Luteolibacter flavescens: one gene and its partner. The protein of the gene in region 2 binds, or shares a complex with, the protein of the main gene of each other region. Links are inferred from orthologs where the notes say so. Each region holds a gene or a part of one and is shown on either strand. Other genes may lie near its edges.

The links.
Region 1: the proteins of OKA04_RS23945 (region 2) and accD are in contact, whole or in part, in a solved structure (PDB 8UXZ), measured with the Escherichia coli proteins. The link is inferred for Luteolibacter flavescens from one-to-one orthologs.

What each region holds. Positions count from the first base shown.
Region 1 is NZ_JAPDDS010000008.1:228,657-236,037, reverse strand. The notes cover bases 3,453-6,325. They hold accD (acetyl-CoA carboxylase, carboxyltransferase subunit beta), read left to right. Parts: upstream 3,453-4,408; coding sequence 4,409-5,242; downstream 5,243-6,325. Other genes in these bases: OKA04_RS15650 (basic secretory protein-like protein), read left to right, coding at 5,784-6,325; OKA04_RS15655 (addiction module protein), read left to right, coding at 5,289-5,495; OKA04_RS15665 (ComF family protein), read left to right, coding at 3,574-4,344; OKA04_RS15670 (CPBP family intramembrane glutamic endopeptidase), read left to right, coding at 3,453-3,549. Outside these bases: OKA04_RS15695 (hypothetical protein), read right to left, coding at 1-98; OKA04_RS15690 (MOSC domain-containing protein), read right to left, coding at 143-883; OKA04_RS15685 (winged helix-turn-helix transcriptional regulator), read right to left, coding at 880-1,263; OKA04_RS15680 (thioredoxin domain-containing protein), read left to right, coding at 1,398-1,634; OKA04_RS15675 (hypothetical protein), read right to left, coding at 1,713-2,330; more of OKA04_RS15670, read left to right, coding at 2,449-3,452; more of OKA04_RS15650, read left to right, coding at 6,326-7,118.
Region 2 is NZ_JAPDDS010000024.1:27-5,438, forward strand. What follows is about bases 1,164-4,148. They hold OKA04_RS23945 (acetyl-CoA carboxylase carboxyltransferase subunit alpha), read right to left. Parts: upstream 3,141-4,148; coding sequence 2,187-3,140; downstream 1,164-2,186. Other genes in these bases: OKA04_RS23935 (3-dehydroquinate synthase), read right to left, coding at 1,164-1,499; OKA04_RS23940 (NUDIX hydrolase), read left to right, coding at 1,558-2,076; OKA04_RS23950 (LysM peptidoglycan-binding domain-containing protein), read right to left, coding at 3,184-4,098; OKA04_RS23955 (hypothetical protein), read right to left, coding at 4,114-4,148. In the rest of the region: more of OKA04_RS23935, read right to left, coding at 327-1,163; more of OKA04_RS23955, read right to left, coding at 4,149-4,650; OKA04_RS23960 (acyl carrier protein), read right to left, coding at 4,748-4,987; OKA04_RS23965 (hypothetical protein), read right to left, coding at 5,079-5,412. UniProt on the Escherichia coli protein: Component of the acetyl coenzyme A carboxylase (ACC) complex. First, biotin carboxylase catalyzes the carboxylation of biotin on its carrier protein (BCCP) and then the CO(2) group is transferred by the carboxyltransferase to acetyl-CoA to form malonyl-CoA.

The DNA of each region.
Region 1 (7,381 bases), on a different replicon or contig from region 2:
CTGTCGAGCGGATCGGCGGTGCCGATGGGGGTGCAGCAGGGCAGGGCGAGAGCGATGAGCGCGAGCCCGGGCGCCAGGCTTGGGGAATGGGCGGGCATTTCCTGCTGATTCGTCGGCGGGTGTGACATCGGTGAAGATCCCGTCACTTCGGCTGTTCGCGGCGGGCGGCGGGGTCGGCTTCCTTGGCGCGGCCGCGGTTCCAGAGGCCGTCCTTCCAGCTTGCGGAGAGGGCGGGGCATCCGGCCAAGGCGCGCGCGGCATCCGGGCCGCCCTCGCGCTGGTGCATGATGCGGTTGCAGCGGGCGAGCGTCCACTCCGGGTGCGGGCGCTCTTGGAGCTGGAAGGCGTCCCCGGCGGCCACCTCGCCGTGGCGCAGCACGCGGAAGTAGAATCCGGTGCGGCCATTCCGCTCCACCTGCACGGCGAGGTCCTTCACGTGCCAGCGGCGCGCGAGCTTCCAGCACGGCTGCCGCGGCTGGGAGACCTGGACGATGGCGGTGCCGATGGCGAAGGTGTCGCCGATGCAGACCTCCTCCTCCACCAGCCCGCGGGTGGTGAGATTTTCGCCGAAGGCTCCGGTGGGCAGGCCCTCCAGGTCCTCGATCGTATTCCAGTGCGCGTAGTGCTCGGAGGGATAGACGCAGACGGCCTTGTCCACGCCGCCGTGGACGCGCGTGTCCGCCACCTCGTCCCCGCGGAAGCCGAGGTAGCCCAGCCACTGCGGGCCCTCGTGCGCCACCTTGTAGAAGCCGGTGCGCCAGTCCTTGTCCCACCACTCGCCGCTGCCGCCGCCTGGCACGTCCGTGGCGGGGCCGTAGTGCAGCGCGAGCACGTCCATGGTCGCGGGGGATGTCATGGGAATGGCGGTGGCGGTCGTGGTCATGGGGCAGCCTCCTCTCCGGCGGCGTAGTGGGTGTCGAGCTCGCGGAGCTGCTCGATGATGCCGGCGAGCCTCTGCCCGCGCGGCGAGAGATCGTATTCCACCCGGGCGGGCAGGCCGGGATACTCCGTGCGCTCAGCCAGCCCGTGCTCCAGCAGCTTCTTCAGCCGCTCCGCCAGCACCTTCGCCGAGATGCCGGGGATGAAGCGCTCCAGCGCCCCGGGGCGCTTCACGCCGCGCGCGATGGCCGCCACCACGGCCACGGCCCACTTGCAGCCCACCACCTCCTCCAGGCTCCGGTAGCGGTTCCGGTCGTCCAGCGAGAGATAGGCAGGGGCGGTCCTCACCGGGGCATCCTGCGGCATGTCGGCCGGGGGTGTCACCCGGGCACTTTCCGGTGGGGTCCCTCCCGAATCCTGCCCGATTTCCCGATTCATCGCGGGTGCTTTCCTACGTCACGGCAACCCGCCGCATCAAACGCAAAACCAACCGAACCAACAACCAACCAATCGAAGCGATGAAACAACACGCCACCTTCTACCACGCCGGCTGCCCCGTCTGTGTCGATGCCGAGCAATCCCTGGCCGCCTCGCTGGACCCCGCTCGCTTCGACGTGGAAATCGTCCACCTCGGCGAGTCCCCCGGCCGCCTGGGCGAGGCCGAGCAGGCCGGTGTGAAAAGCGTCCCCGCCATCGTGCTCGGCGGGTCCGTCTATCACATCAATCACGGAGCCGACCTCAGCGCGCTGAAGTGAGTGCAGTGAGCCCATGACATGACAGGATAGCGTGGAGTCCTCCGGCGAGCGGGTGCTTTCCGGAGGACTCCCGCGCGCTCACTCGGACCCGCTCTCAAATCCGCCCTCGTCCGTCACGCTGATCCGGTCGATATCGATCCGGGCTCCCATCCACCCGCCGAGATCGAAGGCATCTGCCTCCACGGTGGCGTGATCGCGCCAGGTATCGAGGCTCGTGTATTCACCGCGGAAAACCAACATCGCAGAGCCATCGGGCAGGGGCTCCATCTGCGGCGCTTCCCCACGGTAGAAGCGGATTTTCCCATGGGGATCGTGCACCACCCGGGTGACTTCGGGGAAGCGGAACTCCAGCCTCGTCGCCCTTTCTCCCCCTGCCACCCTCGGTAGCGGGCGCACCGGGTCCGACAGCAGCGGGAGCGTGGCCTCATTCCCGGCGATGGTGATGACGGCTGTAGAGAGCGATGCCGTTGCGATGAAAAGCCCGCGCACCGGTGCCCGCATGCCATATCTGCCCATCACCCCGCGGATGAGTATCGGAAGGGTAAGGAGGAGGGGCAGCGGCAGCACGGCGATCAGGAGGGCACCGACGATCATCCCCCGCATCGCGATCATCATGCCCAGTATCCCCGTGACGGCCATCAGGGGCGGGAGCGCCAGGCTGGCCTGCGCCATCGGGGTCATCGGCGTCCGTTTCATGAAGAGGGGATCTGGAGTGGCATGGCGGGCACCTTGATGAAAGAAGGGTGAATTTTCCGGCGGGCTCCCCTCATTTCCCGGCCCGCGGGGCTCATCGCGTCGTATCATCACTTGGCACTTGGAAGTTTCCCCGGGTCGCCTCACCTTCCGCCGCGTGCGACGTGGCCAGCAGAGTGATGTATTGAAGATCCTTGCCTATGTGGCCGCCACCCTCGTCCTCGCCGCGATCATTTCCCCGTGGCTCTATCAGCTCGGGAAGGGCCTGGCGGAGGTCACTGCGGACAAGCAGACGAACAAGGCAATCGACGCCCTGGCCAAGGCGGCGGGCCGTGCCGAATTCCCGCGCTTCTTCGACCGCGCGATGATGCTCTCCGCTCTGGTGCTCATCTTCCCGCTCACCGCCTGGCTGCGTCTCGGTCGTGCGCCCGGCAGCTACCGGGATACGCCTTGGTCGCTGCGCCTGCCGGACAATGTGATCTCGTCCGATCTCGGCCAGCCGCTCCGGCGGAATCCGCAGGGCTGGCTACAATTCGGCACCGGCTTCATCATCGCCGCCGGGCTGCTGCTGCTCTCGGGCTGGCTCATGCTGCAGGCCGGCTGCTTCATGTGGAAGGACGCCGAGGCTTCCACCCGCGGCGCGGCGAATCTTTTCCAGCAGCCCATCGACTGGGCGAAGTCCTTCAAGAAAGTGGTCCCCGGCGCTCTGATCGTCTCGCTCATCGAGGAGGTCCTCTTCCGCGGCGTGCTGCTCGGCATCTTCCTGCGAGCCATGCGGGCAACGCCCGCGGTCATCGCCCTCTCGCTGCTTTTCGCCTTCGTCCACTTCCTGGAGCCCTCGCCCTATGTGCGGGTGCCGGATCCGGAGTCGTCCTCGGCGGGCTTTTACCTGCTCGGCCAGATCTTCGCCCGCTTCGCGAATCCTCTGGAGCTGGTCTCCGGCCTCACGGTGCTCTTCGCCGTCGGTCTGGTGCTCGCCTACGCCCGCATCCGCACCGCCTCGCTGTGGCTGCCCATAGGCCTGCACTTCGGCTGGGTGGTCGGCTTTGGCATCTTCAAGTCCGCCACCTGGGCGGTCGGCGGCCTGCCGGAGATCACCCGCTGGTTCGTCGGCACCACCCTGCGCGAGGGCCTCCTGCCGCTGTCCGTGGTGGCTGTCACCGGCGTGCTGGTCCACATCATGACCCGCGTGCCGGAACCGCCCGCGAGCTATCGCAGCTAGCCGGATAGGAAAAGCTCACCCGCCATGGGCACGCCGCATATCGTCAGCAGCGCCGCATGGCGAGGGTGGGGGAGGCGGGTGCTGGACATGGTCTATCCCGGCCGCTGCCACCACTGCGCCGCCGGCTTGCCCGCCGGTCGCTCGCTCTGCGATGCCTGCGCGGCCGAGCTGCCCTCCCTGCGCGAGCCCTTTTGCCTGAAGTGCGGCGAGGAATTCGAAGGCCACGCGGCGTCCCTCGACGATTGCCCGAACTGCCGCGGGGAAAAGCTCGCCTTCGACTTCGCCCGGCCCGCCTTGCCCCATCACCCGCGCCTGCTGGAAATGATCCACGGGCTGAAATACGGTCGCCACATCGAACTGGGGGAAGAGCTCGCCCGCCTCGCCGCCCGCTCCTTCCAGGACGATCCCCGGCTCTCCCCCGCGCTCGCGGAGCGCTGGCCGCTCGTCCCCGTGCCGCTCCACCGGCGGCGGCTGCTCTGGCGACACTTCAATCAGGCCGAGGAAATCGCCCGCCCGCTCGCCGCGCTTACCGGCCTGCCGATGTGCCGCGCCATCGCCCGCACCCGCCCGACCGACAGCCAGACCAGCCTGACGCGCGCCCAGCGGCTGCAGAATCTCCGCGGGGCCTTCGACCTCTCCCGGGAGGGTGGCCGCAGCCTCGCCGCTGGAGTGCCGTCCGGCGCGATCATCGTGGACGATGTTTTCACCACCGGGGCCACCACCAGCGAGTGCGCCCGCGTTTTGAGGAAGGCGGGCATTCAAAAGGTGGTTGTCGTCACCGTCATGCGCGGCTAGCGTCGCCGCCTCCCGCACGGCAGCGAGCCGGGCGAAAGCCGCCAGCAAGAAAGAACGAATCTCCATGGGCATCTTCAACAAGCCACCTCTCCGCGGCGCACGCGGTCGCGACAGCATGCCCGAGGGCCTCTGGACGAAGTGCCCGGACTGCGGGGCCATGCTTCACACGCTGGAGCTGAAGCAGTTTCACCAGACCTGCCACCACTGCGGCCACCACTTCCGCATGGATGCCATGGACCGCATCGCCCTGCTCGCCGACGAGGGCACCTTCGAGGAAACCGACCAGGATCTCGTCTCCGCAAACCCGCTCGGCTTCGCGAACTACCGCGAGAAGATCGAGGGCATGCGCGCGAAGACCGGCATGAATGACGCCGTCGTCACCGGCCGCCTTGCCATCGGTGGCCAGCCCGCCGTCATCGCCGTCATGGATTTCAAGTTCTTCGCCGGGTCCATGGGCTCCGTCGTCGGGGAAAAGATCACCCGCGCCATCGAGCTGGCCATCGTGGAAAAGCGCGGCGTCATCATCGTCTCCGCCTCCTCCGGCGCCCGCATGCAGGAGGGCATGCTCTCGCTCATGCAGATGGCGAAGACCTGTGGCGCGCTCGCCCGTCTCTCCGAGGCCGGCCTGCCCTACATCTCCCTGCTCACCGACCCCACCACGGGCGGTGTCACCGCGTCCTTCGCCACCATCGGCGACATCAATCTCGCCGAGCCGAAGTGCATGATCGGCTTCGCCGGCCCGCGCGTCGTGAAGGAAACGACCCACCAGAACCTGCCTCCCGGCTTCCAGACCGCCGAGTTCATGCTCGATCACGGCCTCGTGGACGCCATCGTCCCGCGGGACAAGCTGCGCGACAAGCTCGCCCAGCTCCTGTCCTTCATGATGCCCGCCGCCTGATGGCGGGGGAGTGGACGGCGGCTGCTCTGCGTGGTAGAGGTTTCCCATGAGCGAAAAGCCGCAGGCCCTGTTGGATGCCGTGCTGTCCCTCGACCCCGAGGCCCGGCGCTGGTTGGCAGAGGCCTTGTGGGAAAGCTTTGATGATGACGAAGCGGTTCTGCAAGAACTGGACACCCGTTGGAACTCCTTGGGAGAGAATCCTGATTCTTGGGTCAGCCATGACGAGGTGGTGAAGCTCTTGAAGCGGAGATGATTTACTCTCAGGGCCAAGGGCCCGGCCATCCCTCAGCCCGGGCCATCGGCCCGGGTATGGATCGCCGCACCGTCGGCGGCCTAAAGGGCCGCGATAGGGGAAGTCGCCGCCTCACCATTCACGTCGCTTCCCACCCCGGCGATGCCTCTTCTCTCCATCGGCACTTATCGCCCCCATAGGTGATCCCTCGCCCCTCGTTCCGCCAATCGGCCTACCTCTTCGCCTAGGATCATGATTTCGCTAAACCAAACGGCCTCACGGGACCGTTATTGAGCCATCACCAGATCCATGAAGTTCCGTCCCCTGATTCTACTGCCCTTGGCAGCCGCCCCATTGCTCGCAGACGTCCCGGAAGCCAAGGTCGAGACCGGGCACTCCGCGTCCGATGCCGGATTCAAGTTCGACTCCATCCTCCCTCCGGCCACGAATGACGCCGCCACCGGCGCGAAATTCACCGTCGTCTCCGGCACCATGGACCCGAATTCCGGCGGCCTCGCCGTGCTGAATGACGGCAAGATCCCGAGCGGCGACGACGAGCCGCGCGCCAATTTCTTCTTCGCAGGCCAGGGCGGCCGTCTCGCCCTCGACCTCGGCAAGGACGTCGATATCGCCTCGCTCGCCACCTACTCGTGGCACAGCGGCGAGCGCTCCGCGCAGAACTACAAGCTTTACGCCGCAGCCGGTGACGCGAAGGCCCCCGCCGCAGGCGAGGACCCGGCCACCGTCGGCTGGGTGGAAGTCGCCACCGTCCAGACGCCCGCCGACCGCACCGGCCAGCACGGCGTGACCATCTCCTCGAAGAAGGAAGGCGCGCTCGGCAAGTACCGCCACCTCCTCTTCGACATCAAGCCGAACCAGGACCCGCGCGGCTTCGGCAATACCTTCTTCAGCGAGATCGACGTCGTCGAAGCCGGCGGCCCCGAGCTCACCCGCTACAAGGCCCCGGAGAAGCAGCTCACCACCTTCGAGACCGAAGGCGGCGAGTTCAAGATCATCCTCGACTCCACCGCCAGCCCGGACCTCCTGCCATGGTTCAAGGAAAAGGCCATCCCCGCCCTGCAGGAGTGGTACCCGAAGGTCGCCCACCTCATCGTCATCCCGGGCAAGACCCCTGAAGCGCCGAAGACCTTCCGCATCGAGCTCCGCGAAGGCCAGATCATCCCCGGCCGCGATGGCATCCCGGGCTACGCCAGCGGCGAGCAGATCGTCGTCAGCTCGAAGTTCATGCGCGACCAGAAGGACGGCGAGGCCCTCGGCTGCCTGATCCACGAGATGGTCCACATCGTCCAGTTCGGCTCCGGCAAGCGCGCCGCCCGCGGCGTGCCGGTCTGGTTCTTCGAGGGCGCCACGGACTACATCCGCTGGTACCTCTTCGAGCCCGAGCGGAATGGCACCGTCATCCGCAATCCCGACGCGGTGAAGTACGACGACAGCTACCGCACCACCGCGAACTTCATGGAGTGGGTCATGCGCACCTACACCAAGGACCTCATCCAGAAGGCCCACATCGCCATCCATGAAGGCTACTCGAAGGACCTCTGGCAGACCTGGACCGGCAAGCCCGTCGAGGAGCTGGAAAAGGAGTGGAAGGAAGACCTCCGCAAGCGCCTCGAGAAGAAGTGATCTGATTTGATCCATCGGGCCACCGGATTCCCGGCCTGACCGACAAGGCATCTGACATCTCCAGCCCGGCGGGAAGCGCACCCAGCGCCAGTCCCGCCGGGCTTTTTGTTTCCCCGCGCTCCTCTCCCTCCTCACCCACCATCCATAGTCGTAGTGCTGACACCACGGGGGCCACGGATGAGGCCTGCCATCAGAAGCTCCGGTTTTCAGGACCAAAGGTCCGGCCATCCCTCAGCCCCGGCCATCGGCCGGGGTTGGCTGAT
Region 2 (5,412 bases):
GTGTAACCCATGTCCCCGAACAAGTGTAACCCATGTCTCCGGCCTTTACAGATCTCCTGCCCCCAGCCGCGCATGGTCCCTTGGTTCTTCACCGTGGAGTCCCCGGCGATCCAGAGCGTGGGCAGGCCCGATGAGGGAGCTTCCTTTTTCGCCTGCGAGTCGTCCACAACGGGACGCTCGTCATCGGCGACGAGCAGCCCCAGCGGCGCGGCGAAGAATATGCCGAGGATGTGGCGTCGGGTCACAAGGGCAGGTTAGCCGGAAAGCCGCGCCCGGCCATTGCCCCGAAAGGGTGAGCGATGGCCGCACCACCCGCGCCCCACGCCTCAAGGCCGCACGCGCAAGGTGCGGACCGGCTTCGACTGATACTCGCGCAGCGAGTCGACGCAGGCATCGACGAGTCCTTCGTCCAGTGCGTGGACATCCTGGCCGACGCCCGCATCGCGGAGCAGCAGCACGGTAAGCTCGCCGCCCAAGTGCTCGCGGAATTCCTCAAGACCCTGATGCACCAGACGGCGTCCATTCGCGTCGCGCAGGTCCAGCGCCTCGTGCCACAGCGGGAGCTTCAGGCTGGAGATCACCTCGATCACCCGCTCGGCCACGCATTCGCGCAGCAGGCCGCAACGTCCGGAGTAGAGGGTGTCCAGCGCGAGGCCGATCGCCACGGCGTGGGCATGGCTCACGGAGAAGCCGGAGAGCTGCTCCAGCTTGTGCGCGGCCCAGTGGCCGAAGTCGAGCGGTCGGCTGCTGCCGGTCTCGAAAGGATCGCCGCCTTGGGCGATGTGAGTGGCGTGGAGCAGCGCGGACTTCTCTACGCACTCCTCGAGCGCGGCAGGCACCAGGGCGGCGAGGTCATCGACGTGCTTCTCGATCCACTCGAAAAGGCTGCCGTCTTTCACCAGCGCCACCTTCACCGCCTCGATCAGGCCGGCGCGGCAGGTTTCCTCATCTTGGCTGACGAGGAAGGTGAAATCATTGATCACCGCGAAGGGCACGGCGAAGGCACCGATCCAGTTCTTCTTGCCGAAGCCGTTGATCGCGCACTTCACGCCCACGCCGCTGTCGTCCTGCGAGAGGGTGGTGGTGGGGAAGCGCACCAGCCGCACGCCACGATGGGCGGTGGCCACGGCGTAGCCAACGGCATCCAGAAAGGCACCGCCACCGATGACGATGACGTAGGAGTGACGGTCGATGTGTTCGCGGTCGATCAGGCCCCAGACGCGGCGCACCAGCGCATCGTCCGCCTTCACGGCCTCGCCACCGGGTAGGACGTGCAGGCCGCGCCAGTCGAAGCCGAGGTCGGCGAAGTAGGTCTCGATGCGGCGGGTCAGCTCCGGCCACGCCTGCGCGACGCTTTCCTCGATGGTGACCAGCACGCGACGGCCTCCGCCTTCGGTGAGGATTTCGCCTAACAATGCATTGCCCGGCGCGAAGGCATCGCGCGTGAAGCACACGCGGTGCTTGAAGGTGACGGGGATTTGGAAATCGTGGCGCGACATCGTTCGTGACGGGTGAAAGGTGCCCTCGTTACGGCGACAAGCCAACCATTCTTATCCCATGATCGAACCGGAAACCTTGTTTGAAACCCGTTGGCTTGGAGTTTATCGCATTGGCCACTGGGACTTCACGAAACGGCCGAATGCCGACGCGGCGGTTGGAATTCTGGCCGTTACGCCCGACGACGAGATCGTGCTGATCGAGCAATTCCGCATCCCGGTGCAGCGGAAGGTAATCGAAATTCCCGCCGGATTGGTGGGCGACGAGGACGATTTCCGCGGTGAAGAACTCTCCGCGACCGCAGGCAGGGAGCTGCTGGAAGAGACCGGGTATCGCGCGGGCAAGATCGAGCCGCTGCTGGCATCGCCGACTTCCGCGGGGATGACGTCCGAGCTCAGCCACCTCTTCTACGCCACCGATCTGGTGAAGGAAGGCGACGGCGGTGGCACCGAGCATGAGGACATCAAGGTGCACCTCGTGCCGCGCGCCGAGCTGCGGACCTGGCTGAAGGCGAAGGAAGAAGAGGGCTACCTGCTCGACTTCAAGATCCACGCCTGCCTGTGGGCGGCGGGGATCTGACCACGGTGGCCGCGGCTTCCAGCCGCCGGTCTCTCCTCAATGGCCGTGGCAACCTGCCATCGGCCATCATCTCCATTTGAAAGGCTCGCGGCAAGTTGCCGCGGCCATGATCACTTGCCTTCCCACTCGCCGAAGGCGCGGAACTTGGCGTAGCGGGCATCCAGGAGTTGCTCGGTGCTGAGCTTCGCCAGGTCGTGCAGGTTAGCAAGAATGGCGGACTGCAGGGCGGCAGCGGTGCCGGCGTGGTCGTGATGGGCTCCGCCGTGGGGTTCGGTGATGACGCCGTCGATCAGGCCGAGCTTCAGCAGGTCAGGAGCGGCCAGCTTCATCGCCTCGGCAGCATCGGGAGCGTGCTTGCGGTGCTTCCAGAGGATGGCGGCACAACCCTCGGGACTGATCACCGAGTAGTAGGCGTTTTCCATCATGAGGACGCGATCGGCCACGCCGATGCCGAGCGCTCCGCCGGAGCCGCCTTCACCGAGGACGATGGCGATGACCGGCACCTTCAGCAGCATCATCTCGCGGAGATTGTAGGCGATCGCTTCGGCGATGTTCCGCTCCTCCGCACCGATGCCCGGGTAGGCTCCGGGGGTATCGATGAGGGCGATGACCGGCAGGCCGAATTTCTCGGCGAGCTTCATCAGGCGCATCGCCTTGCGATAGCCTTCCGGGTGGGCGCTGCCGAAGTTGCGATGGAGATTTTCCTTGGTGTTCCGGCCCTTCTGGTGGCCGAGCACGACCACGCGGCGACCGCCAATGCGGGCGAAGCCGCCGGGCATCGAATGATCATCGCCGATGTGCCGGTCACCGTGCAGCTCGCAGAAGTCGGTGAAGGCGTGGGCGATGTAGTCGAGCATGAATGGCCGTTGGGTATGACGGGCGATCTGCACGCGCTGCCAGGGAGTCAGGTTTTCGTAAATCGACCGGCGGGTTTCAGCCAGCTTGGCCTCCATGCTGGCGATATCGGCCGACATGTCGATATTCTGTGATGCCGCCTTGGCGCGGAGTTTCTCCACCTCGCGTTCAAGCTCGGCGATGGGCTTTTCGAATTCCAGCAGTTGCATTCGTCGGGAAAATTGAAAGGGGCGGGTGGCGGACGGGGGGAGACTACGGTCCGGTGACGCGGATTTCCACCTCATTCCCGGGGCGGAGGAGCAAGGCAAGCTCTTCCGCATCCTCGACGGAGAGAATGAAGCCCGGCCCGGCGGGGCGGCGGTCGTCATCATCATCGTCGTCGTCCTTGTCCTCACGGTGGAAGGAGCGGATCTGCAGCGGGGTCTTATCGAGGGAAAAGACCTTCTCTGACTCGCGATAGTCCCTCATGTCGGGCGACACGCGGCGATCCCCGGCGATCCCGGCCTTCGAGGTGATTTTCGTGACCTGCGCCGACTTGTGCGAGCCGACGTCGGCGGAGAGCAGGGGATACTCCTTGATGAACTGGCCGCCCTTCCACAGGGAGAGCGACTTGCGGCCCGGCTCGACGAGCACGCGCAGGTCCAGCGGCATGACCACGAGTTCCTCCCCGGGATGGAGTCCCTTGAGGTCCATCAGCCCGTTCAGGTAGACGATGCAGTCGAGGGACGTATTGTGCTTCATCGCGATGCCCGTGTAGGACTCGCCGGGACGCACGATGTGGATGGCCTTGTCCTCCATGTGGGCGGCGGAGAGCAGGTCATCGAGATTCATTTCGCCGACGATGCGGCGGGCCTCCGGGGCCGCCTTCGAGCGCGGGTAGGTATTGACCACCGTCCTCAGGCGCTCGCGGGCTTCGGGGAGCTTGTCGATGGCGATCAGCTCCGCGGCTTTTTCGAAGATCTTCGCGCCGGGGTCGATCTCCGGCAGATCCGCATTCGCCACAGGCAGCGAGACCATCGGCTTCGGGTCGAACTGAACCGGCACCAGCTTGGTGAAAATCCCGTCGATAGGCTCGTTCTGGACATGCCACACCAGCAAGCCGGTGAAAACGGTGACCCCAAGGACCACCACGCCAGCCACCAGTTTGATCAAAGTCCAGAGACGCATCCTTGGCGGGTTCTATCAAATCAGGCCGCGCCTGTGGAGATCGAAACGATTGATCGGCAGGGATTGCCGGATCATCTCGAAGGCGAACTTGAAAATGGACACCTCCCAGGCGTCATCCACGCCCTCGATGATGGCCTGGGCTGGGTTTCCGATGCGGCGGGCGTCTTCCAGCACGCGATCGCGGACGGCGTCCATGGTGTCGTGGACGATTTCCTCGTTCACCTTGCCGCTGCGGAAGCGGAAGCCGTAGCGGAGGAAGGCGAGGTCCTTGCCCTCGGCCTTCAGCTTTTCGATCAGGGCGTCCATACGCTCGCGGGCCTTGTCGCCAAAGCCCTCGAGCTCGATCTCCGCCATCGACTCGGGCCGGAGGATTCGCGGGCGCATCGCCTCCACCTCGCCCGTGCGCAGGCGCACCTCACCGGTCCGGTCCATCAGCTCGCTGAGGAGCAGGAACTCGAAGCGGGTGTCGCCGAAGGTATCGATCCGACGATCCGGCTCCAGCAGGACGCGGGTCGTTTCCAGAGCGTATTGGATGTTGTCGGGCGAGTGCATCGGGCGGCGGCAGCGTCCGCGATATCCGGCGAAGTGCAAAAAAAAGGCAGACTCACCAGGGAGTCCGCCCTTTCGGGGTAAAGCGCGAGAGCTCGGATTAGCTCTGGGCCTTGATGTAGGTCACCACATCGCCCACGGACTGGAGCTTTTCGGCTTCTTCGTCCGGCACTTCGATTTCGAACTCTTCTTCGAAGGCCATCACCAGTTCGACCGTATCAAGGGAGTCGGCACCGAGGTCTTCGATGAACTTGGCCTCCAGGGTCACCTGATCGGCGTTAACGCCGAGCTGGTCGACGATGATGTCCTTCACTCGGTCTTCGATGCTCTTTTCAGACATTTGGATGTGCTTGGTAGTTGAAGCTGTGCGGGAGGGCTTACCGATCCTGCCGGACCTTGGCAACCCCGAAAAACGTCGCGTCGCGGGACGCTCAAGCGCCCGGTGTGGCTGGCTTTGCGGGCTCTTCCACCTCGGTCACGTACTCGATCAGTTCTCCGGAAAACTTTTCTTTCAAACGGCGCATCAGCCGCTCGGCGGGCTCGTCGTCTTCCTTCTTGAATCCACCGTAGGTCAGGCCGTCGATGCGGAGCTTCTTCTCGCCGCCGGAGGGGGTTTTCGCCCAGGCAAAGGCGAGGCCTTTCGTGTCCCACTTGCGCAGGTCGAGGCGGGCGAGATCGGCGAAGGCGAACTTGCCGCCGGATGCGGGGTAGAAGCCCTCGTCGTCGATGACCATCTTGCGGCCCAGCGTGCGCAGAAGCACGGCG